Regions from separate parts of the Bradyrhizobium sp. HKCCYLR20261 genome, predicted to be linked through region 2. Evidence: predicted binding sites of a transcription regulator. Region 2 holds the regulator's gene; the other holds the start of a gene.
The links. The regulator HrcA, encoded in region 2, represses chaperone genes, less so after heat shock. The targets are predictions, from matches to a motif close to GTTAGCACTCNCNNNNNGNGAGTGCTAAC.
Positions count from the first base shown of each region.

Region 1: a site for HrcA is predicted at 2,542-2,570, ahead of groES (co-chaperone GroES). Genes of this name have one in related genera too.

Region 1 covers NZ_JBNPUZ010000015.1:115,939-127,021, forward strand. The annotation lists gene ACQR1L_RS27365 (diguanylate cyclase domain-containing protein) at 1-1,216, opposite strand, end outside; gene ACQR1L_RS27370 (trypsin-like peptidase domain-containing protein) at 1,368-2,465, opposite strand; gene groES (co-chaperone GroES) at 2,686-3,000, shown strand; gene groL (chaperonin GroEL) at 3,042-4,661, shown strand; gene ACQR1L_RS27385 (hypothetical protein) at 4,926-5,156, shown strand; gene ACQR1L_RS27390 (Hsp20 family protein) at 5,377-5,826, shown strand; gene ACQR1L_RS27395 (hypothetical protein) at 5,917-6,459, shown strand; gene ACQR1L_RS27400 (hypothetical protein) at 6,609-7,079, shown strand; gene ACQR1L_RS27405 (class II aldolase/adducin family protein) at 7,184-7,963, opposite strand; gene ACQR1L_RS27410 (NAD-dependent succinate-semialdehyde dehydrogenase) at 8,281-9,672, shown strand; gene ACQR1L_RS27415 (glycosyltransferase family 39 protein) at 9,752-11,083, opposite strand, start outside.
Region 2 covers NZ_JBNPUZ010000004.1:185,276-196,358, reverse strand. The annotation lists gene dnaK (molecular chaperone DnaK) at 1-1,099, opposite strand, end outside; gene ACQR1L_RS10965 (hypothetical protein) at 1,616-2,551, shown strand; gene grpE (nucleotide exchange factor GrpE) at 2,662-3,282, opposite strand; gene hrcA (heat-inducible transcriptional repressor HrcA) at 3,414-4,502, opposite strand; gene rph (ribonuclease PH) at 4,660-5,373, shown strand; gene rdgB (RdgB/HAM1 family non-canonical purine NTP pyrophosphatase) at 5,370-6,014, shown strand; gene hemW (radical SAM family heme chaperone HemW) at 6,001-7,158, shown strand; gene ACQR1L_RS10935 (penicillin-binding protein activator) at 7,171-8,370, opposite strand; gene rsmI (16S rRNA (cytidine(1402)-2'-O)-methyltransferase) at 8,667-9,614, shown strand; gene ACQR1L_RS10925 (YraN family protein) at 9,601-10,020, shown strand; gene gshB (glutathione synthase) at 10,069-11,010, shown strand.

The DNA of each region.
Region 1 (11,083 bases), on a different contig from region 2:
AGGCCGCCGTCACGACCGGCCTCGTCGTGAGCTGGTCGCCCGTGACCTTGCGCAGCGCTGCGAGATTGGCCTCTGCCGAGGCCAATCTCCAGCACGATTTGCCGCTCGCCTTGGCTTCATACAGCGCGGCGTCCGCCGCAAACAGCAGCGACTCCGGATCGGTGCCGTGGTCGGGCGCCGCGGCGATGCCGATGCTCATGCCGACATGAACCTGGGCGCCGTTCGGAAGGATGAAGGGCGTGGTCATCACCTCGATGATGCGATCGCCGAGCGCCAGTGCGTGATCGAGCGCGGGATCGGTGGAGAGCACGACGAACTCATCGCCGCCGATCCGGGCGATGACGTCGGACGGCGCGACGATCTCCTTGAGCGTCCGGCCGACGATCATCAGGAGCTCGTCGCCGGCGGCGTGGCCGAAGGTGTCGTTGACGGGCTTGAAGCCGTCGAGATCGAGATAGAGGACGGCGAATCCCGGGCCGTCATGGTGCTTGCTGGCGAGCCGGCGCTGCAGCGCGTCGATCAGGCCGGCGCGATTGTTCAATCCGGTCAGCGGATCGAGCCGGGCGCGCTCGTCGCTCTCGCTCTTGGCATGCATGACCGCGACCAGCATCTTGTTCAGGCGAAACGCCGCGCCGGTCATGGCGAGGAAATAGACCGGCATCTGCAGATACATCGCGAACAGCAGCGGCTCGTGCGAGGTGGCGACGCCGGGGATGACCGGGCCGATGCTGCACAGGATCATCGTGCCGACCAGGCGCGGCGCGCTGAAATTGCGGAAGCAGATGCCGCCGACCATGGCCGCCGAGGAGATGCAGGTGAGCGACGCGGCGATCCAGTCGCCGGACGCGAGGCTGATGCCGACACCGAAGCCGACGCTGGCGCTCCAGGCGACCGCGAGCAGGATGTGGATGTCGGTCGGGGTCGAGAGCTGCCGGCGCGCGCGGCGATAGGCTATGATCATCACGATCAGGCGTGACAGGCAGATCGCGACTTCGAGCAAGAACCAGGTGATGAAAAGGGAGGTCGGCGTGCGCAGCGCGAGCGCCGCGGCGACGGCCACCGTGTTGATGGCGCCGCCGGCAAACACCGACCAGCAGCCGTAGAGCTCGCCGGTCAAGGCGAGGCGGATGTCCGCGGACACCTCATGTCCCGGATCCGCCAGCCACCGCGTCACGCGCCAGCGTGGCAAACTGAACGCCAGCCCATCAGTCCGCATTGCACACCCTCCACCCGGGCGCACTAAGCGCGGCAGCACTTAACAGCCGTTTAGGGAGGTATCCGCGTCTCGTTCCATGCTTGATGTGCGGTAAAAATTTACTACACGTCGTGTTCGTCTCCGCCGGGGACTGAAGGTTGAAAATGGCCCCTCAGCCCGAGGTCCGCACCCGCGCGCGCTCCTCTGCGACCGGAGCAACTTCGACCGTCGCATTGCCGAGTGCGCGGTCGCGCTCGAACACGAGCCGGACGCGCTGGCCGACCGGCGTGAGCCCGATGAGATTGCGAACCTGCGTGGCGCTGCGCACCGGCATGTCGTTGGCCTTTACGATGACGTCGCCCTTGCGCAGGCCGGCGCGCTCGGCCGGGGAGCCTGCCGCCACGTCGGCGACGCGCGCGCCGATCACGCGGCCATCGGCGGGCGAGTCCAGGTCGAGCAGGGTGACGCCGATGCGGCCGCGATCGACCCGGCCATTGGCGACCAGCTGCTCCATCACCCGCCGCGCCATGTTGATCGGCACGGCGAAGCCGATGCCGACATTGCCGCCGCCCGGCGAGATGATCGCGGTGTTGATGCCGACCAGCTCGCCGCGCAGATTGATCAGCGCGCCGCCGGAATTGCCGGGATTGATCGCGGCATCGGTCTGGATGAAATCCTCATAGCCCTGCTTGCCGAGGCCGGTGCGGCCGAGCGCGCTGACGAGGCCGGAGGTGACGGTCTGTCCGAGGCCGAAGGGATTGCCGACCGCGATTACGAAGTCGCCGACCTCGAGCGCGTCGCTGTCGCCGAGCGCGATCGCCTTCAACTCGTTCGGGTCCTTGATCTGCAGCAGCGCGATGTCGGTGGCGGGGTCGCGGCCGACCAGGCGTGCCGAGAATTTGCGGCCGTCCTTGGTGCGGATCTGCGCGGTCGTGACGTGCTCGACGACATGATTGGCCGTCATCACATAGCCCCTTGCCGCATCGACGATGACGCCCGAGCCGGTGGCGCTGATCTGCTTCTCGACCTGCTTGGGCACGTCGAAGAAATCGCGGAACAGCGGGTCCTGGTACAGCGGATTGTCCTGCCGGACCTTGCCTTCGACCGAGATGTTGACGACGGCGGGCGTCACCTCCTTGACCAGCGGCGCGAGCGTCGGCACTCGGCCGAGCTTAAGGTCGGGGATCTGGGCGAGGGCAGGGGCTGTCAGGAGGGAGAGCACGATCGCCGGCAGCAGGACCAAAGGCCGGACACAACGCAGAAGCTGCATCGTTTTTTCCTCGACGGAAGGGGACGGTTTTTGGCGCCCGTAGAACTGGTCAGGACGGCAGCCGCGGTCAAGCCGTCCTGGCAATCGTTCCCGCCGAGTGCCAAAAATTTTTCGTGACCCTCTTGAACGAAAATCTCGGCTTTCCTAGGTCGTTGCTCGCCCGGGGGCCTCATGGGACCCGGGGCTTATGACATCGCTGATCTTGTGAAGGAGGATGTGCATGCATTTCCGTCCATTGCACGACCGCGTGCTCGTGCGCCGTATCGATGCCGAGGAGAAGACCAAGGGCGGCATCATCATTCCCGACACCGCCAAGGAGAAGCCGCAGGAGGGCGAGATCGTCGCCGCGGGCCCTGGCGCGCGGAATGAGCAGGGGCAACTCGTGCCGCTCGACGTCAAGCCCGGCGACCGCGTGCTGTTCGGCAAATGGTCGGGCACCGAGGTGAAGATCGACGGCAAGGATCTCCTGATCATGAAGGAGAGCGACCTGCTCGGCATCATCGATACGCCCGTCGCGGCGAAGAAAGCCGCTTAACCCTCAGAACTGACAGTCATTAGAGAAAGGAGACGATGAACATGGCTGCCAAGGACGTGAAGTTTTCCACCGACGCGCGCGACCGCATGCTGCGCGGCGTCGACATCCTCGCCAATGCCGTGAAGGTCACGCTCGGTCCCAAGGGCCGCAACGTCGTGATCGAGAAATCGTTCGGCGCGCCGCGCATCACCAAGGACGGCGTGACGGTCGCCAAGGAGATCGAACTGGAGGACAAGTTCGAGAACATGGGCGCGCAGATGGTGCGCGAAGTGGCCTCGAAGACCGCCGATCTCGCCGGCGACGGCACCACCACCGCCACCGTGCTCGCCCAGGCCATCGTCAAGGAAGGCGCGAAGTCGGTCGCCGCCGGCATGAACCCGATGGATCTCAAGCGCGGCATCGATCTCGCCGTCGACGCGATCGTGAAAGATCTCAAGGCGCACGCCAAGAAGATCACCAGCAATGACGAGATCGCGCAGGTCGGCACCATCTCTGCCAATGGTGACAGCGAGATCGGCCGCTTCCTCGCCGAGGCCATGCAGAAGGTCGGCAATGAGGGCGTGATCACGGTGGAGGAGGCCAAGAGCCTCGACACCGAGCTCGAAGTGGTCGAGGGCATGCAGTTCGACCGCGGCTATGTCTCGCCGTATTTCGTCACCAACTCCGAGAAGATGCGGGTCGAGCTCGAGGATCCCTACATCCTGATCCACGAGAAGAAGCTGTCGGGCCTGCAGACCATGCTGCCGCTGCTCGAAGCCGTCGTGCAGTCCGGCAAGCCGCTCTTGATCGTCGCCGAGGACGTCGAGGGCGAGGCGCTGGCGACCCTGGTGGTCAACAAGCTGCGTGGCGGCCTGAAGATCGCGGCCGTCAAGGCGCCGGGCTTCGGCGATCGCCGCAAGGCCATGCTGGAGGACATCGCGATCCTCACCGGCGGCACGACGATCTCCGAGGATCTCGGCATCAAGCTGGAGAACGTGACCTTGTCGATGCTCGGCCGCGCCAAGAAGGTGGTGATCGACAAGGAGAACACCACGATCGTCGACGGCGCCGGCGCGAAGAAGGACATCGAGGCCCGCACGCAGCAGATCAGGCTGCAGATCGAGGAGACCACCTCCGACTACGACCGCGAGAAGCTGCAGGAGCGGCTGGCCAAGCTCGCCGGCGGCGTCGCGGTGATCCGGGTCGGCGGTGCCACCGAGGTCGAGGTCAAGGAGCGCAAGGACCGCGTCGACGACGCGCTGCACGCCACCCGCGCCGCGGTGGAGGAGGGCATCCTGCCCGGCGGCGGCGTAGCGCTCCTGCGAGCGACCAAGGTGCTCGACGGCGTCAAGACCGCGAACTCCGACCAGAAGGCCGGCGTCGACATCATCCGGCGCGCGATCCAGGTGCCGGTGCGGCAGATCGTGCAGAATGCCGGCGACGACGGCTCGCTGGTGGTCGGCAAGCTGCTGGAGAAGGATACCTATAGCTGGGGCTTCAACGCCGCGACCGGCGAGTACCAGGATCTGGTGCAGGCCGGCGTGATCGACCCGGCCAAGGTGGTTCGCACCGCGCTGCAGGATGCGGCCTCGGTCGCCTCGCTCCTGATCACCACGGAGGCGCTGGTGGCCGACAAGCCGAAGAAGGCCGAAGCCGGCGCTGCCCCGGCGATGGACTACTGATCGTGACGCCGGGGCGGACGGCAGGCCGCCGGCCCGCCCCGGCAACAAATAATCCGGACAAACAACTCATTGCCGCAGCGCTGGTCGTGGATCGGCCACAACGCGCAGCTATCAATCCCTGTCACGACCGCAATCCGTCCAGAACCGGCCACAATCGCTGCCGTGGCCGGGCGGGCCGACGGTCGACGGGAGGTGTGGTTGCGCGCTGTCGCGCCGCCCCGGTCTCATCAGCAGCGCAGGCAGCAAAAGCTCGCAGGGCCGATCATGCCAGCGTGGCAGTACGATCATCCGCCGCCCAACCCCACCGCGGTCATGAGCATGGGGGATCCCCGGCGTCTGACCCGCTTCCTGATCGAGAGCGAACAGCGCGTGGTGGCGCATTGCCAGGCGGTGCTGTCGCGCGGCGACATCGATCAGCGCGAGCGCGACCGCCTCGTCAGCGTGCTCCGCGAGGCGACGATGCGGTTGCAGCGGTTGTCCGCCGTCGCCGCCTGACACGCTTTTGCGCCGCGAGAAATCGCGACAAAAAATCCGCACGAGCCCTCTTGAATCCCGCACTGAATTTTCTAATTCGTTTGTCGCCGCTCCGGCGGCGCCGGGTGCCGTCCGGGCCCGGTTGACGATCTGGGCGCTGACCGGGTGTCTGGACAACACAGTTTGTCCTGCATCGGCTCGGCGCTCCTTGTATCCATCTTGCTCCCAGGAGGACTTGGCTATGAGGACCTACGACTTCACCCCGCTGTGGCGTTCGACGATCGGCTTCGACCGCCTGTTCGACATGCTCGACGAGACGCAGCGCGCCGTCGAGGACAACTATCCCCCGTACAACATCGAGCGGCTCGGCGACGACCGCTATCAGATCTCGCTGGCGCTTGCCGGATTTGCGCCGGATGAGCTCAGCATCACTGCCGAGCACAACGTGCTGACCGTGGAGGGGCGCAAGGCCGACAAGGAGGGCCGCGAGTACCTCTACCAGGGCATCTCGTCGCGCCCGTTCAAGCGGCAGTTCAACCTCGCCGACTATGTGCAGGTGACGTCAGCGACCTTCGACAACGGCCTGCTGCGGATCGAGCTGGTGCGCGAAATCCCCGAGGCCATGAAGCCGCGCCGCATCGCCATCGGCACCGCACAGGTGGAGCAGATCGCGCAGCAGAAGGCGGCCTGACGCGTTTTGACCTGCGACGCGGGGACGCCTTGTCGCCCGCGTCGCGATGCCATCAGTCTCTTGTGAAAGGAGTTGAGGAGGAGAGACGCCATGAGCGAGCATCGTGTTTCGACTACCGCAGCCGGAGCCGGTTTCCATCCGGTCTCGCATTACGAATCTCCGGCCGACCTGATCAACGACGTGAAGCTGTCCAGGGCCGAGAAGCGGCTGATCCTGTCGTCCTGGGCGTCGGACATGTACGCCGTGGAGTCGCAGCCCGGCCTGCGCAAGATTCCAGGGCTCGTCCATCCGCTCCGCCTGTCCGACATTCTCGGCGCGCTGCGTCAGCTCGACCGCGAGGATCAGCCGCCACGCCCGCGCGGCGGGGCGGCCATGCGCATCGTGCCGCGGGTCGATGTCGAGGCCGACGCTGCTGCGGGTGAGCATGCGCCCGGCCCGTCAGCCGTCCGGATGCGGCCGGCCGCCCGTCTGCGGTTTTCCCGCGAAGCCAATGTGCGGCGTTATCGCCGGTTGCTTGCGACCAAGCTCGCCGATCATGAGCGCCGGTTCGTCGAGCGGCGGCTGGCGGCCGAACTGCAAGGCGCCGGCTCGGCCGGGGATTGGCCGAAGGCCTCGCGCGCGAGCCTGGTGTGAGCGCAGCCTGCAGGACGTCCACGAGGACATGAGCGCCGCCCTGTCAGGGCGGCGTTTGTCGTCTGGCGCTGCCTGATTGTCCGTCAAACCGGACGCCGCCATCCGACGACCAATGCACGGTATGCAATCGAGCCTCGAGGATGTTTGGAATGGCCGTGACTGGACGGGGCGTGAGCATCGCCCTTGCTGCGATGCTTGTCGTTGGTGCGACCGTGTCGGCACGCGCCAGCAGCACGGTGATCTGCTACGCCAAGGACAAGGCCATCGACGTCGAATTGCACGGCTCGGCCGGACGTTCGATCGGCAGCGGGATTAGCGGGTTCGGCGGCGAAGCCGAGTTCAAGATGTCCTGGATGCCGCAGGCCGTCCGCCGGGTCAGCTTCGAGGCCGGGCATCTGACCCAGTCCTGGTCCGACGATCGGGAGATCAGGCTCGCCGTGAGCTGGATGAAGGAGGGTAAGGAGCCTTCGCCCGAGCTGGTCCTGATCATCAAGACCCGTCGTGCCCGTGGCGACGATGCGCCGTATCGCGGACAATACCAACTCATCGCCACTCTGCCGGACGACAAGGCGGGCACCCGGCGGGAGGTGCAGGGCAAGATCGAATGCAGCGCCGACTGATGCCAGGACCCCGGACGCAAAAACGCCGCCCGGAATTGGACGGCGTTTCACTCAAGATAGCGTAGAGGGTGATGGCGCGTTGATAGCCCATCACCCCGCGAAAATCAATTCCGGTAGCCTGGGTTGACCCGGTCGAGCCGGCGCAGCAGCGGCGGCCAGACCAGCTTGTTGGAGCGGAGCTCGATCCGATCCTCGTTGTCGAACAGCTTGGCGTTCTTGTCGACGACCTCCTCGCGCACCGGATAGGCCGCAGGCCCCAGGGTGCGGGTGCGCACCTGGATCGAGCAGGCGCGTTCGAGGTGGTACATGCGCTCGAACGCGGAGGCGACCGAGCGGCCGACGGTCAGCGTGCCATGATTGCGCAGCAGCATGTGGTTCTTGGTGCCGAGATCGCGCTGCAGCCGCGGGCGCTCGTCATGGTCCAGCGCCACGCCTTCATAGTCGTGATAGGCGAGGTCGTGGGTGACGTATTGCGCGATCTGGTTCAGCGGCAGCAACCCGTCGGCGCAGCTCGACACCGCGACGCCGTCGAGCGTGTGCAGATGGATCACGCAGCCGGCGTCCTCGCGCACCTCGTGGATCGCCGAATGAATGGTGAAGCCGGCGGGGTTGATGCTGTATTCGCTCTCGGAGAGCTGGTTGCCGTAAAGGTCGACCTTGATCAGGCTGGACGCCGTGATTTCCTCGAACAGCAGGCCGTAGGGGTTGATCAGAAAGTGATGCTCCGGGCCGGGCACGCGGGCCGAGATGTGAGTGTCGACCAGATCATCCCAGCCGAACATCGCCACCAGGCGATAGGCGGCGGCGAGGTTGACCCGCTGCGACCACTCCGCTTCCGTCATGTTGGAGGGCACTTCCTTCAGGCGCGCTTCGGCTGGCGACATGGCATTTCCCGCTCTCGAAATCATCGTCGAAGCCTAGGCGGCCCGAGTGACTCCGGCAAGTCGCGTAGCCAGAGGGCCGCCATGCGCGCTTCGCGGCCGTTTGCCTCTGCATGACGGGGCATGCTGCCGCCGGCCCGGACCGGCGCTCCATCATCACGGTCGCGTTAGGGGGACGCTCCTGTTGATGCCCATCAAGATGCATAATTTCTGCACAGCTAGGTAGGCCGGACATGCTCATGCCGTGGCTTCCGGGGGCTCCCGCGGGCGTCCGCCGCAGCACGCATGTGTAGCGGGCGAGGGCGCCACGGAGAACGACCATGACCTACCAGACCATCAATCCCTATACGGGGGAAACACTCGCCTCATTTCCGGATGCGACCGATGATGAGGTGCGCGCGGCGATCAGCGCCGCGCACGAGGCGTTTCTCGCCTGGCGGCAGACGTCGTTCGCCGAGCGCGGCCGGATATTGCAGGCCGCGGCAGACATCCTGCGCCGCGACAGCGAGGCCTATGCGCGGCTGCTGACGCTGGAAATGGGCAAGCTGTTCGGCGAAGCCAAGGCAGAGGTCGAGCTGTCGGCGAAGATCCTCGAATACTACACGCGCCATGCCGAGGCGCTGCTGGCCCCGGAGAAGCTCCCGGTGCTCGATCCGGCCGAAGGCGAGGCCGTCCTGGTCTGTGAGCCGCTCGGGGTTCTCCTGGCGATCGAGCCGTGGAACTTTCCCTATTATCAGATCGCGCGCATCCTGGCGCCGCAGCTGTCGGCCGGCAACACGCTGCTTCTGAAGCATGCCTCGAACGTCCCGCAATCGGCGGCTGCGTTCGAGAAGCTGATGGCCGAGGCCGGGTTGCCGCGCGGCGCGTTCCAGAACCTCTATGCCAGCCGATCGCAGGTCGAGCTCATTCTCAATGACGACAGGGTTCACGGCGTGGCGCTGACGGGCTCGGAGGGTGCGGGCGCGGTGGTTGCCGCGCAGGCCGGCAAGGCCCTGAAGAAATCGACCATGGAGCTCGGCGGCGCCGACGCCTTCATCGTGCTCGCGGATGCCGACCTCGAGAAGACCACGCGATGGGCCGTGTTCGGACGCCACTGGAATGGCGGCCAGGTCTGCGTCTCGTCCAAGCGCATGATCCTGGTCGATCCGATCTACGACGATTTTCTCGGCAGGTATCGCCAGGGTGTCGCTGGCCTGGTGGCGGGCGATCCGTTCGATCCGAGGACGACGCTGGCGCCGCTGTCCTCGCAGGGCGCTGCCGACGAGGTGAAGGAAAAGATCAGGGCCGCCGTTCAGTTCGGCGCCACGGCCGAGGAGGTCGGTCCGCCCGTGCCAAATCGCGGTGCGTTCGTGCAGCCGACGATCCTCACGGACGTCGCTGCGGACAATCCGGCGCGTCATTGGGAGTTCTTCGGCCCGGTGTCGATGCTGTTCCGGGCGAAGGACGAGGATGATGCGGTCCGCATCGCCAATGATTCGCCGTTCGGGCTCGGCGGGTCCGTGTTCACCGGCAATCCGGCCCATGGCGCCGAGCTCGCCAAGCGGATCTCGACAGGCATGGTGTTCGTGAACCATCCGACCAAGGTCGAGGCCGATCTGCCGTTTGGTGGCATCCGGCGATCGGGCTATGGCCGCGAGTTGATCGGGCTGGGTCTCAAGGAGTTCGTCAACCAGAAGCTGATCGGCGTCGTCGACATCGATGCACACTTCTGAGCGGTGCGTGGTCTGAAGCAATACGGCCAAGGCGATCGTCCGTCATCGGGGCGGTCGCCTGGTCACTTTCGTCTGTGGGCTAGGGCGCCGGGATCGACAGCAGGCTGGAGATGCTGCGGCCGCGGATGTCGTAGACCCGGGCGAACACGACGTCGTCGCGCTTGATCTCGACCATCACCGGGGCGGTCAGTCCCTTGCAGTAGAACTCGCCGAGCGTCATGGCGAAGTCGGCCGCGTGGCTGTCCCAGCCGATCGTGAAATCGGGGCCGAGCGCGACCTGGGCGGGGCGCTGCGGGCCGCACACCGCGACCTTCCATTTGTGCCCGATCGGCGGCACCTCCTGGCGCTCGTCGAGCTGCTCCTTGAGCCCGTCCGAGGCCTGCTTCAGCGCCAGGCCCCAATAGTCGAGCATGAAACGCGTGTCGGCCTCGCGCACGGTGCCGGCGATGAAGTTGAAATGCGTGTACTGGTAGGGATGCAGCCGGATCATCTCCGCCAGCGGCAGCAGCAATCCGAAGCAGAAGGCGGCGATCGCCACCGGCTGCCAGCTGCGGCGCTCGTCATTGTTGAGCCAGGACAGCAGCCAGGAGAACGCGACGCCGCCGAGCAGCGCCATCGGCGGGATCACGAACACGAAGTGGCGAATGCCGTTGTACAGCGCCGGGCGTTTGACGATCGCGATCAGGATCGGCAGCGTCGCCGCGAGCGTGAGCATCAGCAGGATGCTCTTCTGGCGGGCCGGCATGTCCGGCCGCGACAGCGACATGATCGAGGCGACGGCGCCGGCGACGAACAGCGCGATCATCAGCTCGGGCAGCTGCAGCGCGAACAGGGTCGGCAGATACGACCAGGGCATGTCCGGCACCGACACCAGCGCGCCGTCGAACATCTCCTTCCACGGCTTCTCGAAGAAGTGCGAGAAGTAGGTCAGAGCGCGGAACGGATTGGCCGGTTCGAGGATCGACCACGGCCAGATCAGCCCCATGATCAGGTAGCCCAGGATCAGGCCCGGGATCAGCACATAGAGCAAATGGGCGAAGCGGCGGACCGCCTCACGCGGCCCCTGGGTACGGTATTCCTCCAGGAACAGCGGCATGAAGCCGACCATGGCGTAGACCACGGCCATGCCGCCCAGGATGCGCGAGCCGATCGCGAAGCCAGCGCCCAGGCCGAGGATCAGGATGGTGCGCGGCGAGGGGTAGGGATACTCCTCGGCGAGACGCACGAGGCCCATCAGCAGCACGACCATGGCGACCGCGAAGGGGGCGTCCTTCGGGTTCATGAACATGTGGCCGTAGAAGATCGGGCAGAGCGCCAGCAGCAGCAGGGCGGCAAGGCCGGCGACCGGGCCACCGATGCGGCGCGCCAGCCGCCAGGTCACGCCAAGGCCGATCAGCCCGACGATGGCGCC
Region 2 (11,083 bases):
CCACCACCTCGTCGGGGTTGACGCCCTTGTGGGGCTCCTTGCCGAAGAACTGCTTCACCATCTCCTGGATCTTCGGCATGCGGGTCATGCCGCCGACCAGCACCACTTCGCCGATCTCGCCGGCGGTGAGGCCGGCATCCTTCAGCGCCTTGCGGCACGGCTCGATGGTCTTCTCGACGAGGTCGGCCACCAGCGCCTCGAACTTGGCGCGGGTCAGCTTCATCGTCAGATGCTTCGGACCGGACTGGTCCGCGGTGATGAAGGGCAGGTTGATCTCGGTCTGGGTGGTCGACGACAGCTCGATCTTGGCCTTCTCGGCCGCCTCCTTGAGGCGCTGCAGAGCCAGCTTGTCGTTGCGCAGGTTGATGCCCTGCTCCTTCTGGAATTCGTCGGCGAGGTAGCTGACCAGACGCATGTCGAAGTCTTCGCCACCCAGGAAGGTGTCGCCGTTGGTCGACTTCACCTCGAACACGCCGTCGCCGATCTCCAGGATCGAGACGTCGAAGGTGCCGCCGCCGAGGTCATACACCGCGATCGTGCCGGCTTTGGTCTTGTCGAGGCCGTAGGCGAGCGCGGCCGCGGTCGGCTCGTTGATGATGCGCAGCACCTCGAGACCGGCGATCTTGCCGGCGTCCTTGGTGGCCTGGCGCTGGGCGTCGTTGAAATAGGCGGGGACGGTGATGACGGCCTGGTCGACCTTCTGGCCGAGATGGGCTTCCGCGGTCTCCTTCATCTTCTGCAGGATGAAGGCGGAGACCTGCGAGGGCGAATAGGTCTTGCCGTCGGCCTCGACCCAGGCGTCGCCGTTGCCGGCCTTGACGATCTTGTACGGGACGAGCTTCTTGTCCTTCTCGACCATCGGGTCGTCGTAGCGGCGGCCGATCAGGCGCTTCACTGCGAAGAAGGTGCGCTCGGGGTTGGTGACGGCCTGGCGCTTGGCCGGCTGGCCGACCAGCCGCTCGCCATCGTCACTGAAGGCGACGATCGACGGCGTCGTGCGCATGCCCTCGGCGTTCTCGATGACTTTCGACGATTTGCCGTCCATGACGGCCACGCACGAATTCGTGGTGCCGAGATCGATCCCGATGACCTTTCCCATGGTCTCATATCCTTCTTTTTGCGGCAGGTTGGGTGGGGCCCTGACGGCGCCCCCATCCAAAACCCCCTCAGATCAAATGCTCGCGATATTGCGACGATGAGCGTCATATAGGAGGGGGGGAGGCACCCGCAAGGACCGGAGGAGGCTCGGGCGCGCGGAAAAAACCGCGGATTCTCCCGCGTCCGGATCGTCGCCACCGGCGGAGGTCAGACGACGGGCCCAAGACTTCCATGCAAGACTTCCATGCAGGCTGGCGGATGGCCCGGACGTGCCGCGAAATGATGCGCCAGACACCAATCGCGGCGGCCAAGCCGCCGCCCTCCGGCACCGTCAAACATCCTTAGCAAAGCCATAATCGAGCGCGGATCGATCACGATGCTGGGCCGGAACTTCACGTCGCACCCTGCCGACCTGTCCCCGGCGCGGCAAACCCGCTAAAAGGCGTCTCTTTCGAGGATGGTCGTGACCGGGGGATGGCGGCCGTCGAACTGGTCCATTGAACGAGGCAGTTTCCTCATGACGCTCTTCCGACTTCTCGCCGTGGCGCTGGTCTCGATCTCGCTGCTGCGACCGGCGCTGGCTGCGGATGCCATCTTCCCGCCCGGTGTGCGCATCGGGCTTGCGCCGCTGGTCGGCCTCGGCAAGGCCAAGAATTTTTCCGGCTTCGAAACCGAGGACCAGAGCGTGAAGGTGCTGCTGACCGAGTTGCCGGCGGCCGCCTATGGCGAGGTGAAGAACGCCTTTACCGCCAATCCCGGCGGCACTGGCAACATCAAGCCGGAGAGCATCGAGACATCGGCGGGCACCGCCTACTACACGGTCGAGAACGGGCGCGACGGCGCGACGCCGGTGCGGCGCTATTCGATGATCCTGCCCGGCAGCGGCTTCTCCGGCTATGTCGCGGTGCAGGTGCCGGAAACGGCGAGCAAGATCTACACCGACGACGCCGTGCGCCAGATGTTTGCCTCGGCCGTGGTCCGCAAGGACGTGCCGGTCGACGAGCAGCTTGGGATCATGCCGTTCAAGGTCACCGAGCTCTCCGGCTTCAAGACCGTTCGCACGCTCGGACCGGGCGCGCTGATCCTCGGCGACAGCGACGAGGAGAAGGGTTTCGAGGCCGCGCCCTTCGTGGTGATCGGGCTGGTCGCCGGCGTCGCGCCCGAAGCGGGCGACCGCGCCCGCGTCGCGCAGCAGGCGGCCACCACGATTCCCGGCGTCCGTGAGGCGCGAATCACGATGTCCGAGCCGATCCGCATCGACGGCCTGCCGGCCTATGAGACCCGTATCGATGCGGTCAGCGGCAAGGACAATACGCCGGTGACCGTGGTGCAGTGGCTGCGCTTCAGCGGCCCGAGCACCTTGCGGATCATCGGCAGCGCGCCGCGCGACCAGTGGTCGGCCGCCTTCCCGCGCTTCCGCGCCGTGCGCGACGGCATCCAGCCGAGGGGCTGAGCGGGTCCAAGCTCATCGGAGCTCCAGTAAACGAAAAAGCCACCGGTACCGCCGGTGGCTTTTTTGCGTTTTTGCATGGAGCAGTCCGCGCGTGGACCGCTCGTTCAAACTCAGGCTGCGCTATTCGACTGATCGTTGCTCGCCGCGGGCGCGGCCTTCGCGCCGCCCTTGGACACGCCGACCAGGGCCGGGCGCAGCACGCGCTCGCCGATCATGAAGCCGGCCTGCACGACCTGCACCACGGTGCCCGACGGTACGGACGGATCCGGCACCTCGTACATCGCCTGCTGGAAGTTCGGGTCGAACTTCTGGCCCGTCGGGTCGAACTTCTTGACGCCGTTCTTCTCCAGCGTGTTGAGCAGCGAGCGCTCGGTGAGCTCGACGCCCTCGATCAGCGACTTCAGGCCCGCATCGGCATTGGCGCGGGTCTCGGCCGGCACGGCATCGAGCGCACGCTGCAGATTGTCGGCGATGTCGAGCACGTCGCGCGCGAAGCCGGTGATGCCGTACATGCGCGCGTCGGCGACCTCGCGCGCGGTGCGCTTGCGCAAATTCTCCATCTCCGCCAGCGTGCGCAGCATCTTGTCCCGCGCGTCGGCGGCTTCCTTGGCGAGGGCCTCGGCCGAGCCGGTCTCGGGATCATCGGGCATGATGTAGGGTTTCGAGACGACGGGTTCGCTGGCCTGCGCCGGGTTTTCCGGATCATTCTTGTGCAGGTCGGGATCGGTCATGGACAGACTTCTCGCAAGTTCGGCGGTTTGGGGATGTCGGGCGGGATATCGTGCTTTGAGCCGCGAAAATCAAGCGCGGGGTCGAGCGGCGGGGTCTTGCGCCGCGCCGGACGGGTTAACCATGTTACGTTTCAACCACCGAACAAGCGACTGACGAGTCGCGCCGCATAGTCGACGGTCGGAATCACGCGGGCGTAGTTCAGCCGGGTCGGACCGATCACGCCGAGCACGCCGACGATACGGCCCGTTGCATCCGAATAGGGCGAGACGATCGTGGACGAGCCCGACAGCGAGAACAGCTTGTTCTCCGAACCGATGAAGATGCGGACGCCGTCGGCGCTTTCCGCGCGCCCGAGCAGATCGACGACACCGCGCTTGGTCTCGAGATCGTCGAACAGCCGGCGCACACGCTCGAGATCATCGAGCGCATGCAGATCCTCGAGCAGATTGGCATGACCGCGCACGATGAGCTGGCGTTCGTCGCTGTCGCCGCCGGACCAGCTCGCGACACCGGCCGCGATCACCTTCTGCGTCAGCTGATCGAGTTCGGCGCGATCGGCCGCCAGTGCCGTCTCGAGTTCGAGACGGGCCTCGGCCAGCGTGCGCCCGCGGATCCGCGCATTGAGGAAGTTCGACGCCTCGGTCAGCGCCGACGACGGCACGCCGGGGGGCAGCGCCAGCACGCGGTTCTCGACCTGCCCATCCTCGCCGACCAGCACCACCAGCGCGCGCTCGGGCTCCAGGCGCACGAACTCGATGTGCTTGAGCCGGGTGTTGGATTTTGCGGTGAGCACCACGGCGGCAGCACGCGTGAGGCCCGACAGCCGCGTCAGCGCCTCGTCCAGCGCCGCCTCGACCGATTGCGCCCGGCCGACGGCGGCGAGCTGGCTCTGGATCGACTGCCGCTCGGCCTCGGTCATGTCGCCGACCTGCATCAGGGCGTCGACGAAGAAGCGCAGCCCCGCTTCCGTCGGCAGCCGCCCGGCCGAGGTATGCGGGGCATAGATCAGGCCGAGCTGTTCGAGATCGGCCATCACGTTGCGCACGGAGGCCGGCGACAGGGGAACCGCGATAAGCCGCGAGATGTTGCGCGAGCCGACCGGCTCGCCGGTCGCCAGATAGCTCTCGACGATCTGCTTGAAGATCTCGCGCGAGCGCTCGTTGAGCTGCGCCAGGCCGGCGGGCGGTGTCATCAGGTTGATCGGATCGTGGTGGGCCACCAGAAGCTCTCCTCCCAGCTCGCTCTAATGTGTCGATGCGGCGGCTCGGTGGCAAGCGGGTCATGGGTCGCGGCCCGATAAGCCCTTGCCGCGTCCCGCCCCGGCTCCTACAAGGCCGATCAACACCCCTTGCGCCTTCCATTCACGGAGAGAACCCATGCGGCCGAGCCGCCGTGCACCGGATGAATTGCGGCCCGTGAGCCTGGAACGCGGCGTCGTCAAATACGCCGAAGGCTCCTGCCTGGTGAAATTCGGCGACACCCATGTGCTGGTCACCGCCACCCTGGAGGACCGGCTGCCGCCGTGGCTCAAGGGGCAGGGCCGGGGCTGGATCACGGCCGAATACGGCATGCTGCCGCGCGCCACCTCCGAACGGACCCGCCGCGAGGCCTCGGCCGGCAAGCAGACCGGCCGCACCGTGGAGATCCAGCGCCTGATCGGCCGCTCGCTGCGCACCGCGATCGACCTGGAGGCCCTCGGCGAACGCCAGATCACGGTCGATTGCGACGTGCTGCAGGCCGACGGCGGCACCCGCACCGCCTCGATCACCGGCGCCTGGGTGGCGCTGGCCGACTGCATCAAATGGATGAAGACGCGGAACATGCTCAAGGCCGAGGTGCTGCGCGCCAACGTCGCCGCGATCTCCTGTGGCATCTACAACGGCACGCCGGTGCTCGACCTCGACTATGCCGAGGATTCCGAGGCCGAGACCGACGCCAATTTCGTCATGACCGGCGACGGCCGCATCATCGAGGTGCAGGGCACGGCCGAGAAGACCCCGTTCACGGAAGCCGAGTTCCTGGCGCTGATGGCGCTGGCCCGCAAGGGCGTCGCCCGCCTGGTCGACCTGCAGAAGATGGCGGTCGCGTGAGCAGCCCGCACCGCCCGATCACCGGCCGCATCGTCATTGCGACCCATAATTCCGGCAAGCTCGTCGAGATGCGCGAGTTGCTGGCGCCCTATGGCGTGGAGGCCGTCTCGGCGGGCGAACTCGGGCTCGGCGAACCCGAGGAGACTGGCGACACCTTCCAGGCGAACGCCCGCATCAAGGCGGTGGCCGCGGCCGAGGCCGCCCAGCTGCCGGCCTTCGCCGACGATTCCGGGATCGTCGTCCATGGGCTCGACGGCGCGCCGGGCATCTATTCCGCGCGCTGGGCCGGACCGACCAAGGATTTCGCCATGGCGATGGCGCAGATCGAGCGCCTGCTGCAGGAGCGCGGCGCTGTCACCGCCGACAAGCGCACCGCGCATTTCGTCTCGGCGCTGTGCGTCGCCTGGCCGGACGGACACGTCGAGGAGGTCGAGGCGCGGGTGGACGGCACCCTGGTCTGGCCGCCGCGCGGCACTGCCGGTTTCGGCTATGACCCGATGTTCCTGCCCGAAGGACATGACCGGACCTTCGGCGAGATGACGAGCATCGAGAAGCACGGCCTGCCGCCGCTGGGCCTCGGCCTGTCGCACCGTGCCCGCGCCTTCGTGAAACTCGCGGAGATCTGTCTTGAGCAGCGCTGACAGCGAAGCGTTCGGCGTCTATGTGCACTGGCCGTTCTGCCTGTCGAAATGTCCGTATTGCGACTTCAACAGCCACGTCCGGCATGCCGCCATCGACCAGGACCGCTTCGCGCGCGCCTTCGCCCGGGAGATCGCGACCACGGCGGCGCGGACCGGACCACGCACCGTCACCTCGATCTTTCTCGGCGGCGGCACGCCGTCGCTGATGCAGCCGCAGACGGTCGGCGCCATTCTCGATGCGATCGGCAAGCACTGGCGCGTCGCCGCTGACGTCGAGGTGTCGCTGGAGGCCAACCCGACCAGCGTCGAGGCGACGCGCTTTGCGGGCTACCGCGCGGCCGGCGTCAACCGCGTCTCGCTCGGCGTCCAGGCGATGGACGATGCGTCGCTGAAGATGCTGGGACGCCTGCACACGGCCGAAGAGGCGATGAAGGCCGTCGCCATCGCACGCGGCGCGTTCGACCGCTATTCGTTCGATCTCATCTACGCGCGGCCTGACCAGACGCCGGCGATGTGGACCGAGGAGCTGAACCGCGCGATCGGCGAGGCGGCCGAGCATCTGTCGCTCTACCAGCTCACGATCGAAGAGGGTACGCCGTTCTTCGGGCTGCACGCCGCCGGGAAGCTGAAGACGCCGGACGAAGGGCTCGCGCGGACGCTGTATGACGTCACGCAGGAGGTCTGCGCGCGCCATGGGCTGCCGGCCTACGAGATCTCTAATCACGCGCGGCCTGGCGCGGAGTGCCAGCACAATTTGGTCTACTGGCGCGGCCAGGAATATGCCGGCATCGGCCCGGGCGCGCATGGGCGGCTCGACATCGACGGTCTGAGGCACGCGACCGCGACCGACAAGCGGCCGGAGGCCTGGCTGATGCGGGTCGAATCCAACGGGCACGGCGTGATGACCGACGACCTCCTCAACAGCGAGGAGCGCGCCGACGAATTCCTGCTGATGGGGCTGCGCCTGCGCGAAGGTATCGATCCCCAGCGCTATGCCGCGATCTCAGGCCGCACACTCGATCCGCGCCGCATTGCGCTGCTGCGCGAGGAGGGCGCCATCGCGGTCGAGCCGGACGGACGGCTGCGCGTCACCCAGGACGGCTTCCCGGTGCTCGACGCCGTCGTCGCCGATCTCGCGGCCTGACGGCGCACTCTCTCAAGTGGCGCTGAAGCTCTTGGGTGCGCCGGCGATGGCCTGACCACCACCCGAGGCGACGCGCATCACGGCGAGTCCGCGCTCATTGGTGCCGTCGCTGCGGAAGCGAAACAGCCCGTCGATGCCGGCGAAGCCGGAGGCATTGGTCAGGACATCGGGTGCGAAACGCTGCGCGCCTTGGGTGCGCGCCAGCGCGGCGACCAGCGCCACCGCATCATAGGCCAGTGTCGCCGTGCGCACGGGGTCGCCGCCAAAGCGCGTCCGGTAGCGCCCGGCGAAGGCGCGGAATCCGGACGGGTCCGGCGCGGCATAGAGGCCGCCTTGCAGGCTGGCGCTGGCATAGACGCGCGGATTGTCCCACAGCCCGGTGCCGAGCAGCTGAATGTTGCGCAGGTTCGCGCCGGCCGCGGTCAGCGCATCGGCGGTGGCCGCAACCGATTCGCCGTCATCGGCGAGCAGCAACGCATCGGCGCCGCCGAGCGCCTGCGCAACGGTGCGCGCCGGCCCGGCGCGGTCGCCGGAGTATTTCTCGAACGCCACGATGCGTCCGCCGCGCCGGCTGACGGCGGTCTTGAACGCGCCTTCGACCACGGTGCCATAGGCATTGTCGGGGAGCAGCGCCGCGAAGGAGCGCTTGCCCACGCCGGCGGAGTAGTCGACGATCCGCGTCGCATCGGATTCCGGCAGGAAGCTGAGCAGATAGACGCCCCGCCCGGCGACGCTCGAATCGGTCGAGAAGGCGATCACCGAGATGTTGCGGGTTCGCGCCACCTGGGCCACCGCGGGGACTGATCCGGCGAACAGCGGACCCAGGATGATTTCGGCGCCCTCGTCGGAGGCCTGCTGGGCGCCCTGCTGCGCACCCGGCTGGCTGCCGGCATCGTCCTTGATCAGAAGCTGGATATTGGGGTTCTGAAACTCGGCGAGCGCCATCTCGGCGGCGTTCTTCATCGACTGCGCCGCGACGCCGGCATTGCCGGACGCCGACAGCGGCAGGATCAGACCGACCTTGACCTGGCCGTTGCCGGCCACCGCCGGCTGTTGCGGCGGGCCGGCGGGCGCCGTCGCCTGCTCAAAGGGGTTCTGCACGCTCGAGCACGCCGACAGGATCGGCGCGCCCAGGATCAGACCCAGCGCCGTTCGCCGGGCAACCCCATGGGGTCCCGGACGGAGAGAGTTGGGATCACGCGGGCCCACCATGGCATCTCTTCGTTCGGCCTGTTACGGCCAGAAGTTCCCCAAACGCACGCCCCCCAGGCCGTGCTGATTCACTCATATTGTCGACGAATAGTTAAGCAAAACAAAAGGCTGTCAGCGCCACACGGCGGATCAATTCGGCGTTTTGCACGCGCTATCCCCTGCTCTCACGCAACACCGGATTTGTGCGGGTTCGAACTTGAAGCTGCGATGAACGGCATACGCGGCCGGGAACTTCGACCCGCCCGCCCGATCGTTCCCTTATGGCATTCCCGCGACGCGCCCTTTAAATTACCGCGATGGGCGCCAACGCAATCCCGAACACGCCGCCGGGTGACGGCAAATCTTCCAGCACGCCGACCTATCTGGTGGCGGGGCAGGCCGTTGCGGCGTCCAGGGCACGTCCGGGGCTGCATCTCGTGGCAACCCCGATCGGCAATCTCGGCGATATCACCCTGCGCGCGCTGGACACGCTCGCCGGCGCCGACATGATCTTCTGCGAGGACACGCGAATCACCCGGCGTCTCGCCGAGCGCTACGGCCTGTCCGCGGAGCTCGCCGCCTATCACGAGCACAATGCCGAGGCCGTCAGGCCGAAGATTCTGCAGCGGCTGGCCGAGGGCGCGGCGATCGCGCTGGTGTCCGACGCCGGAACCCCGCTGATCTCCGATCCCGGCTACAAGCTGGTGCGCGCGGCCTGTGACGCGGGCCACTCGGTCACGGCACTGCCCGGCCCCTCCGCCGTGCTCGCCGCGCTGACCGTGGCCGCGTTGCCGACCGACCGCTTCTTCTTCGAGGGCTTCCTGCCGGCCAAGCAGCAGGCGCGGCGGACGCGGCTGTCGGAGCTCGCGCGCATCGAGGCGACGCTGGTGGTGTTCGAGGCCGGCAGTCGCGTGCAGGAGACGCTGGCTGATCTCGCCGACGCGATGAAGGGACGCCCCGCCGCGATCTGCCGCGAGCTGACCAAGCTGCACGAGGAAGTTCTGCGCGGATCAGTCGGCGAGCTCGCGGCCGGGGCCGCTGAGCTCGAGACGCGCGGCGAGTTCGTTCTGGTCATCGGCCCGCCGCCGCGCGATGCCGAGGTGTTGACGCAGGATGCGCTGGATGCGGTCCTGAGAGACCTGCTGCAGCGGTCAAGCGTCAAGGACGCAGTGATGCATGCCGTCGAACTCTCGGGCCGCCCACGGCGCGAAGTCTACGCACGCGCGCTGGAGCTCGCCAAGGACACGGCCGATGGCGAAGACTGAGCCTGCGGCCGGCAAGCCCGCCAACAAGCCCGCCAAGACGGCCGCCCCCGAGCGCGTCGCCGCCTTCCGCACCGGCCTGTCGGCGGAGGCGCGCGCGGCGGCGCTGCTGATCGCCAAGGGCTATCGCATCCTCGCCAAACGCTTCCGCACGCCGCATGGCGAGATCGACATCATCGCGCGCAAGCGCGGCCTGGTTGCCTTCGTCGAGGTCAAGGCCCGCGCCTCGCTCGACGATGCCGCCTACGCGGTGACGCCGCGCCAGCAGCAGCGCATCATCGCTGCCGCGCAGGCCTGGCTGGCGGCGCATCCCGACCATGCCGAATTGGAGCTGCGGTTCGACGCGATTCTGGTTGCGCCGCGCAGCCTGCCGCGCCATCTGATCGCAGCCTTCGACGCCAGCACCTGACATGAGCCATACGACCAGAACTCACACGACAGAGACCGGGACCTGCCCATGAAACTGAATGTCGCCGTCCAGATGGACCCGATCGCGCGCATCAACATCCGCGGCGACTCGACGTTCGCGATGCTGCTCGAAGCGCAGCGGCGCGGCCACGGGCTGTGCTACTACACGCCGGACAAGCTGTCGCTGCGCGGCGACGAGCTGTACGCGCCGGTGCAGGCGCTGACGGTGCGCGACGAGGTCGGCGATCACTTCACGCTCGGCGAGCCGAAGCCGACCGCGCTCACCTCGTTCGACGTCGTGCTGCTGCGGCAGGATCCGCCGTTCGATCTCGCCTACATCACCTCGACGCATTTCCTCGAGCGCATCCATCCGAAGACGCTGGTGGTCAACGATCCCGCCAGCGTGCGCAATGCGCCGGAAAAGCTGTTCGTGATGAATTTTCCGCAGCTGATGCCGCCGACCTTGATCTCGCGGGATATCGACGAGATCAACGCCTTCCGCGACCAGCACGGCGCCGTGGTGATGAAGCCGCTGCATGGCCATGGCGGCGCGGCGGTCTTCCGCGTGATGCCGCAGGACATGAATTTCGGCTCGCTGTTCGACATGTTCTCGGTGACGTTCAAGGAGCCTTGGGTGATCCAGCGCTTCCTTCCCGAGGTGAAGCACGGCGACAAGCGCATCATCCTGGTCGACGGCGAGTTCGCCGGCGCCGTCAACCGCGTGCCGGCCGCCGATGACCTCCGCTCCAACATGGTGCGCGGCGGCGCCGCGCAGGCGACCGAGCTCAGCCCGCGCGAGCGCGAGATCTGCGACACGCTTGGACCGGAGCTGCGCGCCCGCGGCCTGCTGCTGGTCGGCATCGACGTCATCGACGGCAATCTCACCGAGATCAACGTGACCTCGCCGACCGGCATCCGCGCGATCTCGCGGCTCGGCGGCCCCGACATCGCGGCGCGCGTGTGGGACGTGATCGAGGCCAAGCGGCGTTGAACACGCAATCCAGTTAGTTGGGGAAAAGCCCTCGTGGTGCAGTCAATCGGCCGCGCCACGGCCCAGGCTCGGG